3 regions of the Pullulanibacillus sp. KACC 23026 genome follow, and region 3 is predicted to be linked to each of the others. Evidence: predicted binding sites of a transcription regulator. Region 3 holds the regulator's gene; each other region holds the start of a gene.
The links. Region 3 encodes LexA, which represses DNA repair genes until DNA is damaged. Its sites were predicted from a motif close to CGAACATATGTTCG; they were not measured.
Positions count from the first base shown of each region.

Region 1: the regulator LexA is predicted to act here: its motif matches at 2,913-2,926, upstream of dinB (DNA polymerase IV).
Region 2: the regulator LexA is predicted to act here: its motif matches at 2,173-2,186, upstream of parE (DNA topoisomerase IV subunit B).

Region 1 is NZ_CP119107.1:1,801,467-1,807,129, reverse strand. It holds gene PU629_RS08425 (GerAB/ArcD/ProY family transporter) at 1-22, opposite strand, end outside; gene PU629_RS08420 (Ger(x)C family spore germination protein) at 22-1,170, opposite strand; gene PU629_RS08415 (spore germination protein) at 1,163-2,749, opposite strand; gene dinB (DNA polymerase IV) at 2,980-4,212, shown strand; gene PU629_RS08405 (YolD-like family protein) at 4,268-4,618, shown strand; gene PU629_RS08400 (VWA-like domain-containing protein) at 4,735-5,142, shown strand.
Region 2 is NZ_CP119107.1:2,452,716-2,458,378, forward strand. It holds gene PU629_RS11410 (carboxypeptidase M32) at 30-1,544, shown strand; gene PU629_RS11415 (CoA-binding protein) at 1,680-2,096, shown strand; gene parE (DNA topoisomerase IV subunit B) at 2,337-4,301, shown strand; gene parC (DNA topoisomerase IV subunit A) at 4,305-5,663, shown strand, end outside.
Region 3 is NZ_CP119107.1:3,302,900-3,308,562, reverse strand. It holds gene glnA (type I glutamate--ammonia ligase) at 1-1,022, shown strand, start outside; gene PU629_RS15405 (DUF4183 domain-containing protein) at 1,475-1,768, opposite strand; gene PU629_RS15400 (DUF4183 domain-containing protein) at 1,784-2,287, opposite strand; gene lexA (transcriptional repressor LexA) at 2,973-3,593, opposite strand; gene yneA (cell division suppressor protein YneA) at 3,761-4,108, shown strand; gene PU629_RS15385 (DUF896 domain-containing protein) at 4,300-4,533, shown strand; gene sirA (sporulation inhibitor of replication protein SirA) at 5,027-5,485, shown strand; gene PU629_RS15375 (YneF family protein) at 5,625-5,663, shown strand, end outside.

The DNA of each region.
Region 1 (5,663 bases), 1.5 Mb from region 3:
ATTTTTCTGCTTTTGGGTCCATTAGGTTAATTCTCCCTTCCCAGTGATTTTAAAATTAACTGTCACATGCAGGTCACTATCCGAAAAGACATCATCCCACCTTGTAAACAGTTGGTCATTTCTAAATAGTTGTGAATCATGAAGCATTACTAGGCGTCCAAATCCATAAGGGTCCACCTTCCATCCTTGAACCTTTTTAAAAGTAGAAAACACTTCTTCCTTAATCCTTTTTTGAGTTTCTTCCTGTATTCGGTTTAGAACTTGAGGAGTAATAACCTGATCTCCCTCTGTTGGATTCTGAACAATATTCCCTTCCGCCTTGATCACCATATAAAGCTGATAGCGGCCATTTATTTTCCGATAAGACAAATGCGCATGATTGCGGACCACTTCAACTCCTGTTGGATGATCGGAATCCTGAACAACCATTTGCATTTTCTGAACCTTTGAAACGCCCCAACTATATCCTCTCGCCTCATCTTCAATAAGGTCACCTTTCCAAGTGTATTTATTAAAAACCGAGATTCCGCTAAAGATTAACTTCTTGCTCTGATCCAAGTTCACAAGCGGAAGCACCTCGGAAATGCCGTAGCCGTAAACATCTCGGAAAAAGACCCATAAAGGGATCGGACGCTCAAAGCCGCTTGTTTTAACATCTCGTACCCGGCTCCTTAAAAAAATCGAAACGGGTTCATCTGTTATTTCAGGTGAGGTCAAGATTCCCTCAGCAGAATCCGGTGTGATAAATAAACTAGCCGTATTAGGGATTCGACTGTTCCGGAACACTTCGGTTAAAATTTCTTTCGTTTGATCCGATGTAAGCTCTTCATTCAAGACGATCGATTGCAGATTTCCAAAGAATAAGGTTCGATCCAAATGTTCTTGTGCCTTGGCAATGGCCGACCCCATTGTGTCACTTTTGACCTTAATATTTATTGTAGTAGGCGGTTCGGTACTCTCACTTGAAGGATCTGATGTTCCGCCGCTCAGCACGCCTGGCATACTTGGAATTTGAAAAGTAATTTGAAACGAATGACCATCATCCGGATCAATGGCAAAGCCAATAACAGTTGCTGTTTGATCCAAGCGGCGATAATCCCAACACCCTGATAAGACCAGAACTAACAAAATACAAGTACATAATTGTAAAACAAGTTTTCGCTTAGTCATTCCACTCCTCCTCTGGCTTATTCAGTTCAGGATGAGGAAGGGGATCCTTGTAAGTATCAGCTCGTTTATCTTGCTTCGGATGATTACTATCAGATCGCCCCGTCAATCTCCAAAGCGGCAGGCGGATAAACGTATCGCTCCAATCCTTAAAATAACGTCCTCCAAGCGGTGCCAGATAATCGACCCCGAAAGATTTCAGGGAAGCCACATGGTAGAGAAGGACAATATTAGAAAGAAGCATCCCGTAAAACCCTAACAAACAGGTACATAAAAAAACAAAATATTTACATAGACGCCATGTTTGAGCGATTTCGTAGCTTGGCGGCACGAAACTCGCAACGGCGGTAGAAGCTATAATGACAATGAGAATATTGCTGACAAGTCCAGCAGCAACAGTGGCTTGACCGATAACTAAACCGCCAACAATGCCAATGGTTTGACCCATTTGACTAGGCATTCGGAGCGTTGCCTCGCGTAGGATTTCAATAATAAGCTCCATCATGAAAACCTCAATTACGGCCGGAAACGGAACCCCTGCCCGGGACTCTGCAATGCGCAAGCTTAACGTCAGTGGCAAGAACTCAGGATTGTACTCGGTTAAAGCCACATACAGACTTGGAAGCAAAAGCGCAATGATAAATGAAATAACACGCAGCCAACGGATAAAGGAAGCCTCCCAAAAGGTTCGGCCATAGTCTTCCATCGTTTGATAAAAATCCTGTAAAGTAGCGGGGGCAAGCACCGCTGTCGGATCTCCGTCTACCACAATAGCAAACTTACCTTGGCCAATTTCTTTTGAGATGTTATCAACCCGTGAAGTCGGTCGGGTTAACGGAAACGGTGTATAATGCATATCCTTTATCCGCATTTCCACATCGCTTGATTGGTTGACCATATCCACATCAATCGCTTGAATCCGCTGTTTCGCCGTTTCTACCGCTACCGGATTAGCAACACTATCCATATAACAAAGATAAACAGACGTGCAACTTCGCTTCCCCACCGTAAATTTTTTCACTTTAAGAGAGGGGTCTTTAATCCGGCTTCGGATTAACGCGATATTATCTTCACCATTTTCGACCAATCCGATTTGCGTTCCCCGTGTGGAGGTTTCAATGTCTGGCTTCTCCGGTGTCCGCTTCGGAATTGAAATAGTGTTTAAGACAACAATTTTGTCTTCACCCTCAATAAAAAGAACGGTAAGGCCAGCAAGAATATTCGTGATAGCCTCTTCCAACGTATCGCATTCCTTGGCGCTGACCGAATTCACATGTTCCGTCACAAGCTCTCTGGTAAAAGGAATGCCCGCATTAGCCTGATGAAAGTTTTGCAATTTTTGAATGATGTACATCAACTGCTGTTTCTCAACGATCGTTTGAATAAAAATCATACTGGCCCGTTTTCCCGCGAGCCTAAGCGGACGATCTTCCAAATCATCATTATCTTTTAGTATTTTTTTTATATACGCAATCGCCTCATCCAGATTTCCCTTATAAGGCGTTCTTTTCTCTACCGATTGCAGATCCTGTTGTTTTTTAGAGCCCTTGCCTAAGCCTAATAAGGTCTTCATCCAACTCATTTTAATCATCCAATTCTTTACATGATGTCTATTTTAAGGATGAACATAAACCTTACTTTTTATGAAAAATGACCTTCTAAAGGCCAACCTCTACTGAAAAAAATGGCGACTTGAAGAAGTTGCCCCCACTATTTTCTAATAAACATCTTTTTCCATTGAATAACGAACATATTTTCGCATATAATAAAAAAGAAACATACGTTCGCTTATCGTAAGAAAGGGTGGTAGGGGTGCAAGAGCGTATCGTTTTTCTTATTGATATGCAGTCCTTTTATGCCTCCGTTGAAAAGGCCGATCATCCAGAAATTCGCGACCGACCCGTCATTGTATCAGGAGATCCTGAAAGGCGAAGCGGCATCATCCTTGCGGCGTGCCCACTGGCAAAGAAATACGGGGTCAAAACAGCTGAGGCCTTATGGCAGGCCCAAGCTAAATGCCCTCAAGCCGTCATTGTTCGACCGCGCATGCAACGGTATATCGAAATGTCACTCGAAATCACTAAGATTTTTGAACGATTCACAGATTTGGTAGAACCTTATTCCATTGATGAGCAATTTTTAGACGTAACGGGAAGCCAAAAACTTTTTGGCCCTCCACGGGAAATCGCTCACAAAATTCAAAACGCCATTTTGAAGGAGACGCATGTCTATAGCCGGGTGGGAATCGGACCTAACAAAATTTTGGCTAAAATGGCATGCGATAACTTTGCTAAGAAAAATGCAACGGGTATTTTTCAATTAGATCAAACGAATTTAAAGGAAACCTTATGGAGGCTGCCGATTCATAAAATGTTTGGGGTGGGTTCGCGGATGACCGAGCATCTCCGGCGAATGGGGATACGGACGATTGGTCATTTGGCGGAATTCCCATTGGAGCGGCTAAAAAAGCGTTGGGGGATTAATGGAGAGGTCCTTTGGCTGACCGCGAACGGTATTGATCATTCACGAGTAACCGTCCAAACTCATGATACCCAAAAAGCAATTGGCCATCATATGACCCTGCCCCGAGACTATAAAACACTTGAAGAGATTCATGTTGTCTTACTTGAACTGTCTGAAGAGGTCGCCCGTCGCTGCCGAGCAAAAAATTACCAGGGGTACACCCTTTCTGTTGGCGTAAGAGGCATTGACTTCGATCATCCAACAGGCTTTTATCGGCAAATGAAACTGCCCTTTCCAACCAACTTTGGGACCGATATTTACAAACCGGCACTTGATCTTTTTAAACGTCATTGGGACGGTCTGCCCGTTCGAAGCTTAGGTGTGACGCTGTCCGACCTCCAGCCGGCCGATCAATACCAACTCCGGCTGTTTGACTCCCCTATAAAAAAAGAAAAGCTGGGAAAGGCCATGGATATAATCAACGCCAAATACGGCAGTGCCACTTTAGTCCGCGCAGCCTCTCTGCTTGCAGCGGGTCAGGCCTTTGAACGCTCCAAAAAAATTGGCGGACATTATAAATAGAACCATTAGATTTTAGGAGAAAGCCAAAAGATTAGGATTTAGGAGAGAAATGAGGATGAAACGAAACAAACTGACACCCGGATCTAATCTAATGTGGGAGTCCAGCCGAATGATGCTCCCCGAACACAGGGAACAATTTTTAGAGCACCGCCGTGACTTGAGAAAAAATAGCCTTCCCGTTTTAGATGAACAAGAACGGGAACAATTGGACCGGGCTCTGCTGCAAGCCTTTGATACTCAGTCCAATATTGCCTTAACCCTTTTTAACCCCTATCAGAACGAGGTCTGGTATGGACGCATTTTGGCTTTAAATTCTAGACAAAAGCAATTGAAATTTATGACAGAAGATGGCGAACCTAAATGGATTGAGCTTCACTCTATTTTAGAGCTGTCACTTCAACCGTAAAAAGTCAAGGACCATCCTGATGGCTCCCCGTTATTCCAAGCTTTATTCTGAATAGTTTACTTTGCTGGTTATATACTAACAAGGCGCTTTTCATCCAACAGGAGAGGGGACATCCGATGAAGTGGCATCATGCAGTTTTAACCAAAATCAAGGAAAATCAAGAGAAAAAAGTGGCGCTTGCCATTGATACGTCAACGAACGAAACGAAAACCTCGCTTATTCAAAATATCATCCAGTTATTTAAGGAAGTGAAGCCGGACACCCTCCTCGTCCAGGCCGATTATAAATTAAGAGACGTCTCCCCTATTAACGAAGCGACGCTCAAGTGGTATACACACGGGAAATCGTCCTATACAGATGTGCTCGAGTGGGCGGAAAAAGAGCAAATCGATGTCCTCTTTTATATCACGGACGTTACCGGCTACTTTTATGAGAACTTAGAAGTCGGCTATCAAGTAGTCTGGCTTGTCCCGGACACCTATGTTCCCAAAGTCCCTTTTGGCCGAACAATCAAAGTGTCTTAGACTTGGCCAGCCACACTCTAATAGAATGAAAAGAGGACAGGGCTTTTTCTACGGTGTCAAACTTACTAACCCGCTGCCCGAGGCATAATCCTTTGGGGGCACGCCTCGGGTTCACCCTAATCAGCCAAACACGTTGAAACATCCACCGGCAGGACCAAGATGCTTCAGATCCTGAGCAAGAACACAACAACCTTGCACGGTTTATCCTATAAAATTAGCACCCCCAATCCCCTCCTTGTGAAACCATTTATTAAAAGGGCTCCTGATTTCAGGAGCCCTTTATGTGCGTTCGGAGCCTCCACACACCAAATCGAGGTGTTGCGTGAGCGGGCCCCAAGCGTGGGATGGAGGCTCCAATACACTAAATTGAGGCAAGTGCGGAGCGAAAATGGTGGGCAAACTGCACTTTCACACGAAATTGGGCGCTGCGCAAGCCAAAATGGTGGGCATGCCGCTAGCCTCTCATTTCTTAAGCCACAAAAAAACCAACGGTCCATGTGGGTGGATCGCTGGCTTCGTTT
Region 2 (5,663 bases), 850 kb from region 3:
ATTCGCTTAATTGTAGAGGAGTGCAGGACATGACCAATTCTATTAAAGAGATTGAGAAAAATTATTATTCGCTCGTTAAGAAAATGGAGAATTATAAAGAGGCATTAGGTGTTCTCGGCTGGGATCTTCGAACAGGAGCACCCAAAAAAGGGATTGCCCAACGTTCTGAAGTCATTGGAACCCTTTCACAAGAAATTTATAATCTATCCACTTCAGATGAAATGAAAAGCTATATAGATGCCCTAACAGACCCATCTGTTCAAAATGGATTAAGTCCTGTAACGAAGCGTTCCATTGAAGAAGCGAAAAAGAAGTACGATCAAAACATGAAAATCCCTCCTAAAGAATTCCATGAATATGTTGTCCTCCAATCAAACGCCGAAAATGTGTGGGAAGAGGCTAAACAAGCGGCTGATTTTTCACGCCTTCAGCCTTACTTAGAAAAACTTGTGGATTACAACCAACGTTTTATTGGTTATTGGGGGACAAAAGAAACCAAATATGATGTTTTACTTGATCAATATGAACCGGGCGTTACCGTCAAGACCATTGATCGGGTGTTTAACCAGGTTCGTGAAGCAATCGTCCCACTTGTACAAGCGATTTCAGAAGCTGGACAGCCTCAAACTGACTTTCTCTTTCAACATTTCCCTAAAGAGGACCAGCATGCATTTGGCCTTTATATGCTCAAAGAAATTGGCTATGACTTGGAAGCGGGGCGCCTTGACGTCACGGAACATCCTTTTGCAACTGGATTAAATCCGGGAGATGTCCGTGTGACCACTCATTATCGTGAAAATGATTTCAGGGTTGCCCTCTTTGGAACCTTACATGAAGGCGGCCATGGGATTTATGAACAAAATCTATCAAAAGATCTTATTGGAACAGGCCTGTGTACAGGGACCTCTATGGGGATTCATGAATCACAATCGCTCTTTTTCGAGAAATTCATTGGTCAAAACCGTGCTTTGTGGAATCATTATTATCCGCAATTTCAAAAATATGCGAAGGGCAAGTTTGATCAGGTGAACGTTGATGATTTTTATCGAGCGGTTAATGTGGCAGGGCCCTCTCTCATTCGAATTGAAGCTGATGAGCTTACCTACCCGCTACACATAATGGTGCGATACGAGATAGAAAAAGGCCTGTTTAACGGCGACTTCAAGGTTAAAGATCTTCCTGGAATTTGGAATGAAAAATATAAAGCCTATCTTGGTCTTGAGCCTTCAAATGACCGTGAAGGTGTGCTTCAGGATATCCATTGGTCAGGTGGTTCTTTTGGCTATTTCCCGTCCTATGCACTCGGCTATATCTATGCGGCCCAATTCCAACAGGCTATGTTGAACGATCTGCCTAATTATGATGCCCTTTTGGCTGAGGGCCAGATTACACCTATCAGACAATGGCTTAATCAGAACATACATCAGTATGGAGCGCTTAAAAAACCAATTGAAATTATCCAGGATGTAACGGGTCACTCACTTCAGGCAGAGCCTTTAATTCGTTATCTAACCGATAAATATCGGTCTCTTTATAACCTCTAATCCATTATTTGGTGAAAATTGGAGAACGGCTGCTCTCTGTCTTGGCAACCGTTATAAAATAAAGAAGAAGTAGGAACAATTAATGTAAATCGTGTTCGGATCGAACATGACAGATATCAGAAGGGGCGATTTTCTATGATCAAGCTGCCGGAAGATCAAGAGATGAAAACGATTTTGCAAAAAACTAAACGTATTGCTGTTGTTGGCCTTTCTGACAAACCTAGCAGAACGTCCTATCAAATTGCTCACTATTTGTTGCAAAAAGGCTATGAGATTATCCCTGTTAATCCCCAAGTAGAACAAGTATTCGGTATAAAAGCGGTGAAGCGTTTAGCAGATATTACGGAATCGATTGATATTGTGAATGTTTTTAGGCGGTCTGAATTTCTAACAGAAGTAGCTGAGGAAACGATAGACATTGGCGCACCTGTTTTTTGGGCACAACTCGGTCTTTCCAGTGAAACTGCCTATCACCTTCTCAAGGAACATAACATAACTCCTATCATGGACCGCTGTATCATGGTGGAACATAGACGCCTTTTAGGTGTATAATTGATTGTTTGAAGAATGGGATGATCTTGGATTGTGATCATCCCTTTTTTACCCAAATTTCCAAGTCAATGAAAAACGAACAAATGATCCCTTTTTTTGAAAATGACTACCCAAGTTTCCTCACACATGCTATGCTAATAGACAGACATTAAAACGTTGGAAAGTTCAACAGTTAGACCAAACCGTTTAAAAACGAACGTTTTATATAGCAAGGCCTGCTTTTTGAAAGGAGTTAATGACTTGGCAAATACAAATGTTTATTCGGATGATACAATTCAAGTTCTTGAAGGACTAGAGGCCGTTCGTAAACGTCCTGGTATGTATATAGGATCTACAGATGCGAGAGGTTTGCATCATTTGGTTTACGAAATTGTCGATAATGCAGTCGATGAGGCGCTTGCCGGTTTTGGTGAATCCATAACCGTCACGATTCATAAAGACAATAGCATTAGCGTTTTGGATCAAGGGCGGGGGATGCCGACGGGAATGCACCGGACAGGCAAACCGACTCCCGAGGTCATCTTAACGGTTCTTCATGCAGGAGGAAAATTTAACAGCGAGGGCGGCTATAAAACATCTGGCGGATTACATGGTGTCGGCGCTTCAGTTGTTAATGCTCTTTCCGAATGGCTGGTTGTCACAATTAAGCGAGACGGATCCATTTTTCGTCAGCGCTTTGAGAATGGTGGAAAGCCAGTCACGACACTTGAGAAAATTGGGACAACCCGGCAAACTGGTACCGAGATTCATTTTAAGCCGGACCCCACTATATTTAGCACAACGACTTATAACTTTGAGGTATTAAGTGAGCGGTTAAGAGAAGCGGCCTTCCTGTTAAAAGGAATGTCCATTCGATTGGTTGATCAACGAAATGGGGAAGAAGAAACCTACCATTATGAAACGGGAATTAAGGCGTTCATTGAGTATTTGAACGAGGATAAGGATATCCTTCATCCCGTCGCTTCTTTTGAAGGCGAGCAAAACGACATTGAAATTGAAGTGGCTTTTCAATTTAACGATGCTTATTCTGAGAATATATTATCCTTTGTTAATAATGTTCGGACAAAAGATGGGGGTACTCATGAATCCGGTTTTAAGACAGCTGTCACACGTGCTTTTAATGACTATGCTCGTAAAGCAGGTCTATTAAAAGATAAAGATAAAAATCTAGAAGGCTCAGATATACGTGAAGGCTTTACCGGCATCGTCTCGGTTCGAGTTCCGGAGTCCATTTTACAATTTGAAGGTCAAACAAAAGGCAAGTTAGGAACAAGTGAAGCACGCTCAGCCGTTGATGCGGTTGTATCCGAACAATTAACTTATTTCTTAAATGAGAATCCCAAAATAAGCGAAATGCTGATTCGTAAGGCGATCAAAGCGTTTCAAGCTCGGGAAGCCGCACGAAAAGCTCGGGATGAAGCGCGCAACGGCAAGAAAAGCAAGCGCCGTGATACCATCTTAAGCGGGAAGCTAACGCCTGCTTCTTCAAAGAATCGCGACAAGAATGAGCTTTATTTAGTCGAGGGTGACTCAGCAGGAGGTTCTGCTAAACAAGGACGCGACCGCACTTTTCAAGCCGTACTTCCGCTGCGAGGCAAGGTCATTAATACGGAAAAAGCCAAACTTCAGGATATCTTTAAAAATGAAGAAATAAATACAATTATTCACGCGATCGGTGCAGGTGTGGGGAATGATTTTACGCTTGAGGATTGCAATTACGATAAAATAGTCATCATGACGGATGCTGATAACGACGGAGCTCATATTCAAGTATTGCTTCTGACGTTTTTCTATCGCTATATGAGACCGCTTGTGGAAGCAGGGAAAGTCTTTATCGCCCTTCCGCCTTTGTACAAAGTTAGCAAAGGGACTGGAAAAAAAGAAGTGATTGAATATGCATGGGATGAAAAAGGTCTTAGAGAAGCTGTTCAAAAAATCGGAAAAGGTTATATCATTCAGCGTTATAAAGGGCTTGGTGAGATGAATGCTGATCAATTATGGGAAACCACGATGGACCCGCAAACGCGAACGCTTATTCGCGTCAAAATAGATGACCTCGCTCGTGCTGAACGCCGAGTTTCTGTATTGATGGGGGATAAGGTTGAGCCCCGACGCAAATGGATCGAATCACATGTGGCCTTTGGATTGGATGAAGAAACCAATATTCTTGAAAATGAAAACCTATCCGTCACGGAAGGAGTTTAATACATGGGAAAGCCTGAGAAACTATTAGACCTCCCGCTAGAAGACGTTATAGGCGATCGCTTCGGGATATATAGTAAATACATCATTCAAGAACGTGCCTTACCAGATGTTCGTGATGGCTTAAAACCAGTACAGCGACGCATTTTGTTTGCGATGCATCAGGAAGGGAACACGCAAGAAAAACCTTTTAGAAAATCAGCCAAGACGGTTGGTAATGTCATTGGTAATTATCATCCGCACGGGGATTCATCCGTTTACGAAGCAATGGTTCGGATGAGCCAAGACTGGAAGATGCGCAATGTCTTAATCGAAATGCACGGTAATAACGGGTCTCTTGACGGCGACCCGCCGGCTGCTATGCGTTATACAGAAGCTCGTCTTTCTGCCATTGCATCAGAACTGCTTCGCGATATCGATAAGAAAACCGTTGATTTTGTCTCAAACTTTGATGATTCAACGGAAGAACCGATTGTATTTCCAGCCAAATTCCCCAATCTCCTTGTTAATGGATCCACCGGAATTTCGGCCGGTTACGCAACGGATATTCCTTCTCATAATTTAAATGAAGTGATTGATGCGACCATTTATGCGATGGAACACCCTGAATGCACGCTCGGCGATCTGATGCAGTTCGTAAAGGGGCCAGATTTTCCAACCGGAGGCATCCTCCAAGGACTTGAAGGAATAAAGAAAGCCTATCAAACTGGAAAAGGCAAGGTCGTACTGCGAGGAAAAGCAGAAATTGAACCGCTTAAGGGTGGTCGCGAGCAAATCGTCATTACTGAACTCCCTTATGATGTCAACAAAGCCAATCTTGTGAAAAAGATGGAGGAGCTTCGTTTAGATCGAAAGGTCGAGGGAGTAGCTGAAGTTCGTGATGAAACCGATCGGACAGGTCTTCGCGTTGTCATCGAACTAAAAAAAGATGGCGATGCAGAAGGCATCCTAAAGTATTTTTATAAGAACACAGATCTTCAGATTACGTACAATTTCAACATGGTGGCTATATCCAAAAAAACACCTAAGCTTATGGGGTTAAAGGATATCCTTACCTCCTACATTGATCACCAAAAAGAAGTTGTAACTCGCAGATCTCAATATGAACTTCAAAGAGCGCGCGATCGACGCCATATCGTTGATGGATTGATTAAAGCGATCTCGATTTTGGATGAAGTGATTGCAACGATTCGTGCGTCTAAGGACAAAAAAGACGCTAAACAAAATTTAATGACAGCTTTTCAGTTTACCGAACCGCAGTCAGAAGCCATAGTTAACCTTCAATTATATCGGTTAACGAATACCGATATACAAACACTCCAAGCGGAAGCAGAGGAGCTTGAAAAGAAAATTGCTGAGCTCGAA
Region 3 (5,663 bases):
AAGGGGACCCTCGCCAAATTTTGAAACGCCAATTAGAAGAGATGAAAGCACTTGGATTCACTGCTTTTAACATTGGACCAGAGCCTGAGTTTTTCTTATTCAAAATGGATGAAAAGGGTGAACCGACTCTTGAATTAAACGATAAGGGCGGTTATTTCGATCTTTCACCAACTGACCTTGGTGAAAACTGCCGTAAAGATATCGTTCTTGAACTTGAAGATATGGGCTTTGAAGTAGAAGCCTCTCACCATGAGGTAGCACCTGGTCAGCATGAAATTGACTTCAAATATGCCGATGCTGTCGCAACTTGCGATAATGTCCAAACCTTTAAGCTTGCCGTTAAAACAATTGCGCGTCAACATGGTCTTCATGCAACGTTTATGCCAAAACCATTGTTTGGTGTCAACGGTTCTGGTATGCATGCGAACATGTCCTTATTTAAAGGGAATGACAATGCGTTCTACGATCCATCTACTGAAAAAGGGTTGAGTGAAACCGCCCACTACTTTATTGCGGGGATCCTTGAGCATGCTCGAGCGTTTACAGCTGTTACGAACCCGACGGTTAACTCTTATAAGCGTCTTGTCCCTGGATATGAAGCACCTTGTTATGTGGCTTGGTCACTACGCAACCGTTCACCGCTTATTCGTGTTCCAGCTAAACGCGGCTTAAGCACTCGTATTGAAGTGCGCAGTGTGGATCCATCAACGAATCCATATCTTGCAATGGCGGTCTTGCTTGCTGCCGGCCTTGATGGTGTGAGACGCAAGCTTACTCCGCCAGCACCAACGGACCGCAATATCTATGTAATGGATAAAGCAGAGCGTGAAGCAGCTGGGATTAATGACCTTCCAAGCACTTTGAAAGAAGCGCTCGAAGTCATGACAGCTGACGAAGTGATCACCAAAGCACTCGGGTCTCACGCCCTTAGCCATTTCGTTGAAGCTAAGGAAATTGAGTGGGATATGTTCCGCACTCAAGTCCATCCTTGGGAGCGCGAGCAGTACATGAGCTTGTATTAATAGCAGGACCCCTTGATACCATTGGTGTTAAGGGGATTTTCTTTTGTGGGTGGAAATTATTTTTTTGTAATGAAGCAGGAGCACCCACGAAACAGCACCCTAAAAAATGCCAGGATAGGATTCAAATTTTCTCCTAGCTCCCTTTACTTACCATTTTTTTCTAGAGGGGAATAAAGAGAAATCAGCGATGATCCTCCATGGAAACGAAAGACTGAATCACTTTGTAGTGGCTCTTATTTAATTCCGATCCGTATGTATGGTGAGAGAGAAAGGGAGCCAGTCGCTCCCTCCTACACGATTTTTAACTTTATCGAGATCCTCAGACGGTGACAGTAAGGAAAGTTACAAACAAGGCATCACAGAGCAAATGGCTTATCTATTTTTGGAACTTTCTCGGTGAATTTCTAGTGGCCATCATGGCTAATTAAGGATGCGTTTGCGCTTTAAAATAATTAGAAGTTGTAGACGAGATTGAGGACAATTGGGTCGCCTGGATCCAAAGTAGCACCATCAGTAATTGTTAAGTCTGATGATGTAACAGCGGATACACCGTTTTCTTGCGGTTGTCCGTTAATAAAAAGTGTAAGATTTGCAAAGCTTGTGTTGAAGGCAGTGATCGAAGCGCCGCTGTCATCTACAAATGCAGTGGCTGCAATGACTAGATCAGAACCTGTAACAGTCCCAGCACTAGCAGGAGCATAGTATTTATATGATTTTAGGTTAGGGGGAATAAGCGAAGCTGCCATGGTTATCACCTCCTTTCATAAAGTATTAGTCATAACAAATTCCAATGAAATCGGATCATCCTTATCTAGAATGGAGCCGTTTTTAATAGTGAGTTGGAAAGGATCAACAGAACCAACGCCGTTTTGTTGAATGACTCCGTTTATATACAAATTGAAGTATTGATATAACTTAGGAAACGCCTCAATGGGCGTTCCATCATCATCTACAAACGAATTTACAGAAATTATTAAGTCCGATCCTAAAATTGTTCCATTAGAAACTTTCGAAAAATATTTTTGTGAAGTCAACATGATAGTGGGAATAGGCGGGGGTTCTTTGCAGCAATAGAAATTATTATTAAATGAGATGTAAATATTATTAAATGAATGATCGACTTCAATGGTTTTTTGATATTTCGAATCTTTTATTACATAGCTAATTCCATCTTGGATCTCTCGGGTGTCGTTTAATTTGTTGCCCTCTCTAGTATTCTGTAATTTTTTTATTGCCTTTTGTAAATCCTTTTCATGATTCTCCATTTATTTCACCACCCATCCATTTAAACTTATTCCGATGTAAAATCACATACACCTTCTCCTTTCTTCGATAAGGTATGCCGTTTTCTATTCCCTTGTATAGTAAAATTCCCTCATGGCATGCGCCAATTTTAATGGTTTATTAGAACCAAATACTTAACAACTAAAAGGGGGCCCATAGATCTAATGAGTTTGTCAGTAGTCAGCAGAGGCACTTGTATGAGTGGAGATAGTTTCATATGTCGATTTTTGAGGAAACGCTAAAGTTGGGAGAGGGAGATTGAGAGGGTTTAAAAGATCGTGCCTCTTATATAAAGGAGAAATATCTTGAACGTTTAATACTCCGACAAAAACTTAAAGAGGAATGATTGAACCACTAAGAGGCTGGGACAGGCGTAGTTTACGAATAGAAAAAACCGAACTTATTCACAGATTAACGTGATGGGTTCGGTTTTTCATTTATAAGTTAAGTCAATTATGAAACGCTCGTCAAAATACGTCGCTTTCCTCGGGCACGGCCCAAGCCTCCTCAGCAAGAAAAACGCTTGCTTGCGGGGTCTTCGGACACGTGCTGTTCCCGCAGGGGTCTCCGTATTTTGACTACGCCTTCTATTTGCTTCTGTACGTATAAACATTTAGTGTTCAGAGTTTAAGTCAGCTAATTTAGTTTTGTCCCAGCCTCTTACATTTAATGAATCTCTCGGATAACACCGACTACTTTTCCTAGAATCGTACAGGTTGGTACAAGAATAGGTGCCATAAAAGGATTCTCGGGTTGAAGACGAATATGGTCTTTTTCTTTGAAAAAACGTTTAACGGTGGCTTCATCCTCTTCGGTCATCGCAACAATAATATCGCCGTTATTTGCGGTATTCTGCTGCCTCACGACCACCTTATCTCCATCAAGAATGCCGGCATTAATCATACTTTCCCCAACCACATTTAGAATAAAAGCCTCTTCATGACCTACCATGTTGACAGGAACAGGATAGTAATCTTCAACATTTTCAATAGCTGTAATCGGCTCACCAGCTGTCACTCGTCCAACAATCGGCAGCATCAGACTGTCTTCCCCTTGTGTACGCGGTAAGTCTTGCCCGGGCTGTATTAATTCAATAGCGCGAGGCTTAGTTGGATCGCGCCGAATGATTCCCTTTTTCTCTAATCGCGATAAATGGCCGTGTACGGTTGAACTAGAAGCTAAGCCGACGGCATCTCCAATTTCTCGTACTGATGGTGGGTAGCCCTTTTTATCTACTTCGCTTCGAATAAAATCAACGATCGCTTGTTGCCGTTTTGATAATTCCATCCCATGTCCCTCCTAAGCTCCTCGTTCCCCAAACATTCGTTCTCTATTAAAAGTATAGCATGCTCCCATATAAGGTGCAAACATTCGTTCGAAAAGAACGCTTGACACGAACGTGTATTCCTATTATTATATAAAGCGAACATACATTCGTTGCAGGGGGATTTTAAATGGAACACTCACCATCACTATCCAAATCACATTCTTATTCGGTCTTATATATAGTTTTTATCGGTTTAATTGTAGCGTGTATTGCTTTTACAGTGCACGATTTGAAACAATCAGATGCCAGTCATTCCGCATCAATAAAGGTCCAACGTGGTGATACGCTTTGGTCATTAAGCGAGAAATATAAAGGGAAAATGTCTGCCGCACAATTTATGTCATGGGTGGAAACGAACAATCAATTACATAATCGTGATCAAATTAAAGCTGGACAAACCCTGCTGATTCCAACCGATCAGAATGAACCCGGTGGCACTGCAAATCAGATTGCGGGTGCAGGGGTGCCTCACTAAAAGCAGAGGACTTGAACATCTCTTTTTAATACGTTAAGCTTATGTCATTCATTTTTGAAACTAAATGGCTGCCGTCGGTGTAGTTAGGAGTCAAACGTCATGGCTTTTTTCTAAAAGCTTCTTGCTATTTTTCGTGTGTTAAGAAGCAATAAAGTTTATGGAAGCAGCCTACTGTTTAAAGGAGAGTAATAATGCTAGAGAAAGAAAAGCTTGCCCGTATATCAGAACTATCAAGAAAATCAAAGTCGGAAGGGTTGACACCTGCAGAGAAAAAAGAACAGGCTCATTTGCGTCAAGCCTATTTAGAAGCATTCCGTTCGGGTTTTAAAGATCATTTGCATACCATCAAAGTCGTTGATCCTAATGGGGACGATGTCACACCGCTCAAATTAAAGCAATCCAAGGAACGGAGAAGTAAGCACTAGAATCGATTTGTTTGGACTTACTCTTGTTGAGGATTGTTCAAATGGGGGGAGCCCCTATTAAGTAAATGATCTTAAAGAGACCCTGTCATGATGGGTCTTTTTTAGTCTATATCCGAGAACAGAATCGGTTGATTTGAACAGGAGGCTAGCCGCAAAAGTTCGCTCAAAGTAGCCTTTACAGAAACCATTGCCTAATTAATAGGCAGAAGGTATTCGTGCCGATTCGCGAAAGTCGGTGAATCGCAAGCAAATCAGATGATCTTTTGAAAGCATCAGAAGGACAACTCCTGAGTCTAGCAGCAGGTGGTTTGCGGCTTTAGTAAAGGAGCTCACTCCCATACCGCGCGACCAAAATTCTAAGCGAACATTCTGAATCGGTAAAATCTGTGTCAGTGTGACAAAATATAGTAGGTGTTTCTTCTTCTCATTCGACAGCTTTTTCAGAGGGTCTTGTCTATAATATGGACAAACACTGTGAGTCGGAGGGATGGCTATGAGGCATTATGATATTTTTATTATAAAAGAAGAGGTCCGAGAGGCGTATACTGGAAAAGAAGCTTTGCTAGCTCAATTGTTTTCAGAGGCGTTTCATACCACCGATCCGAATGAGCGATGTCAGCTTGAGAAACAAATCGACTTTATTACCGAGACTATTCCTGTCTTTCGAATGGAAAGTCTGCTAAAGCGCCGTTTAAAGGAGCAGATCGGCTATACCAGTTTAGCTGGAGAGCAGGTTATTATGCTAGAGTCGAACCATCAGGAAAGCCATTCACGTCTAGAGATTAAAGAACGGCAATTAACTTTAAAAAGCAGCGGAAGCTTATTGACGGAGACGTTATTGTTTGAAGTATGTCGTTCCATTCAGCCTGACTTTTTTGCAGTCGACCGCACTGGAGAGCGTAGCGGCTGGCTTCGCGCGACGAAAAAGCATTTGATTAAGAAAGTAAAATAAGCAGTCATGATTTGTGAAAAGACGCTTCTGAATAGAGTTGTACTTCATTCATTGATAGTGTAAACTTAGATAGGATTATTATAATAACTACAAAGATTATGCGCATCGTTGTGGGATTAAAGGAGGATGGAAGATACTCATGGTTTGGTTATATATTGTAATTGGAATCGTAGGCGTC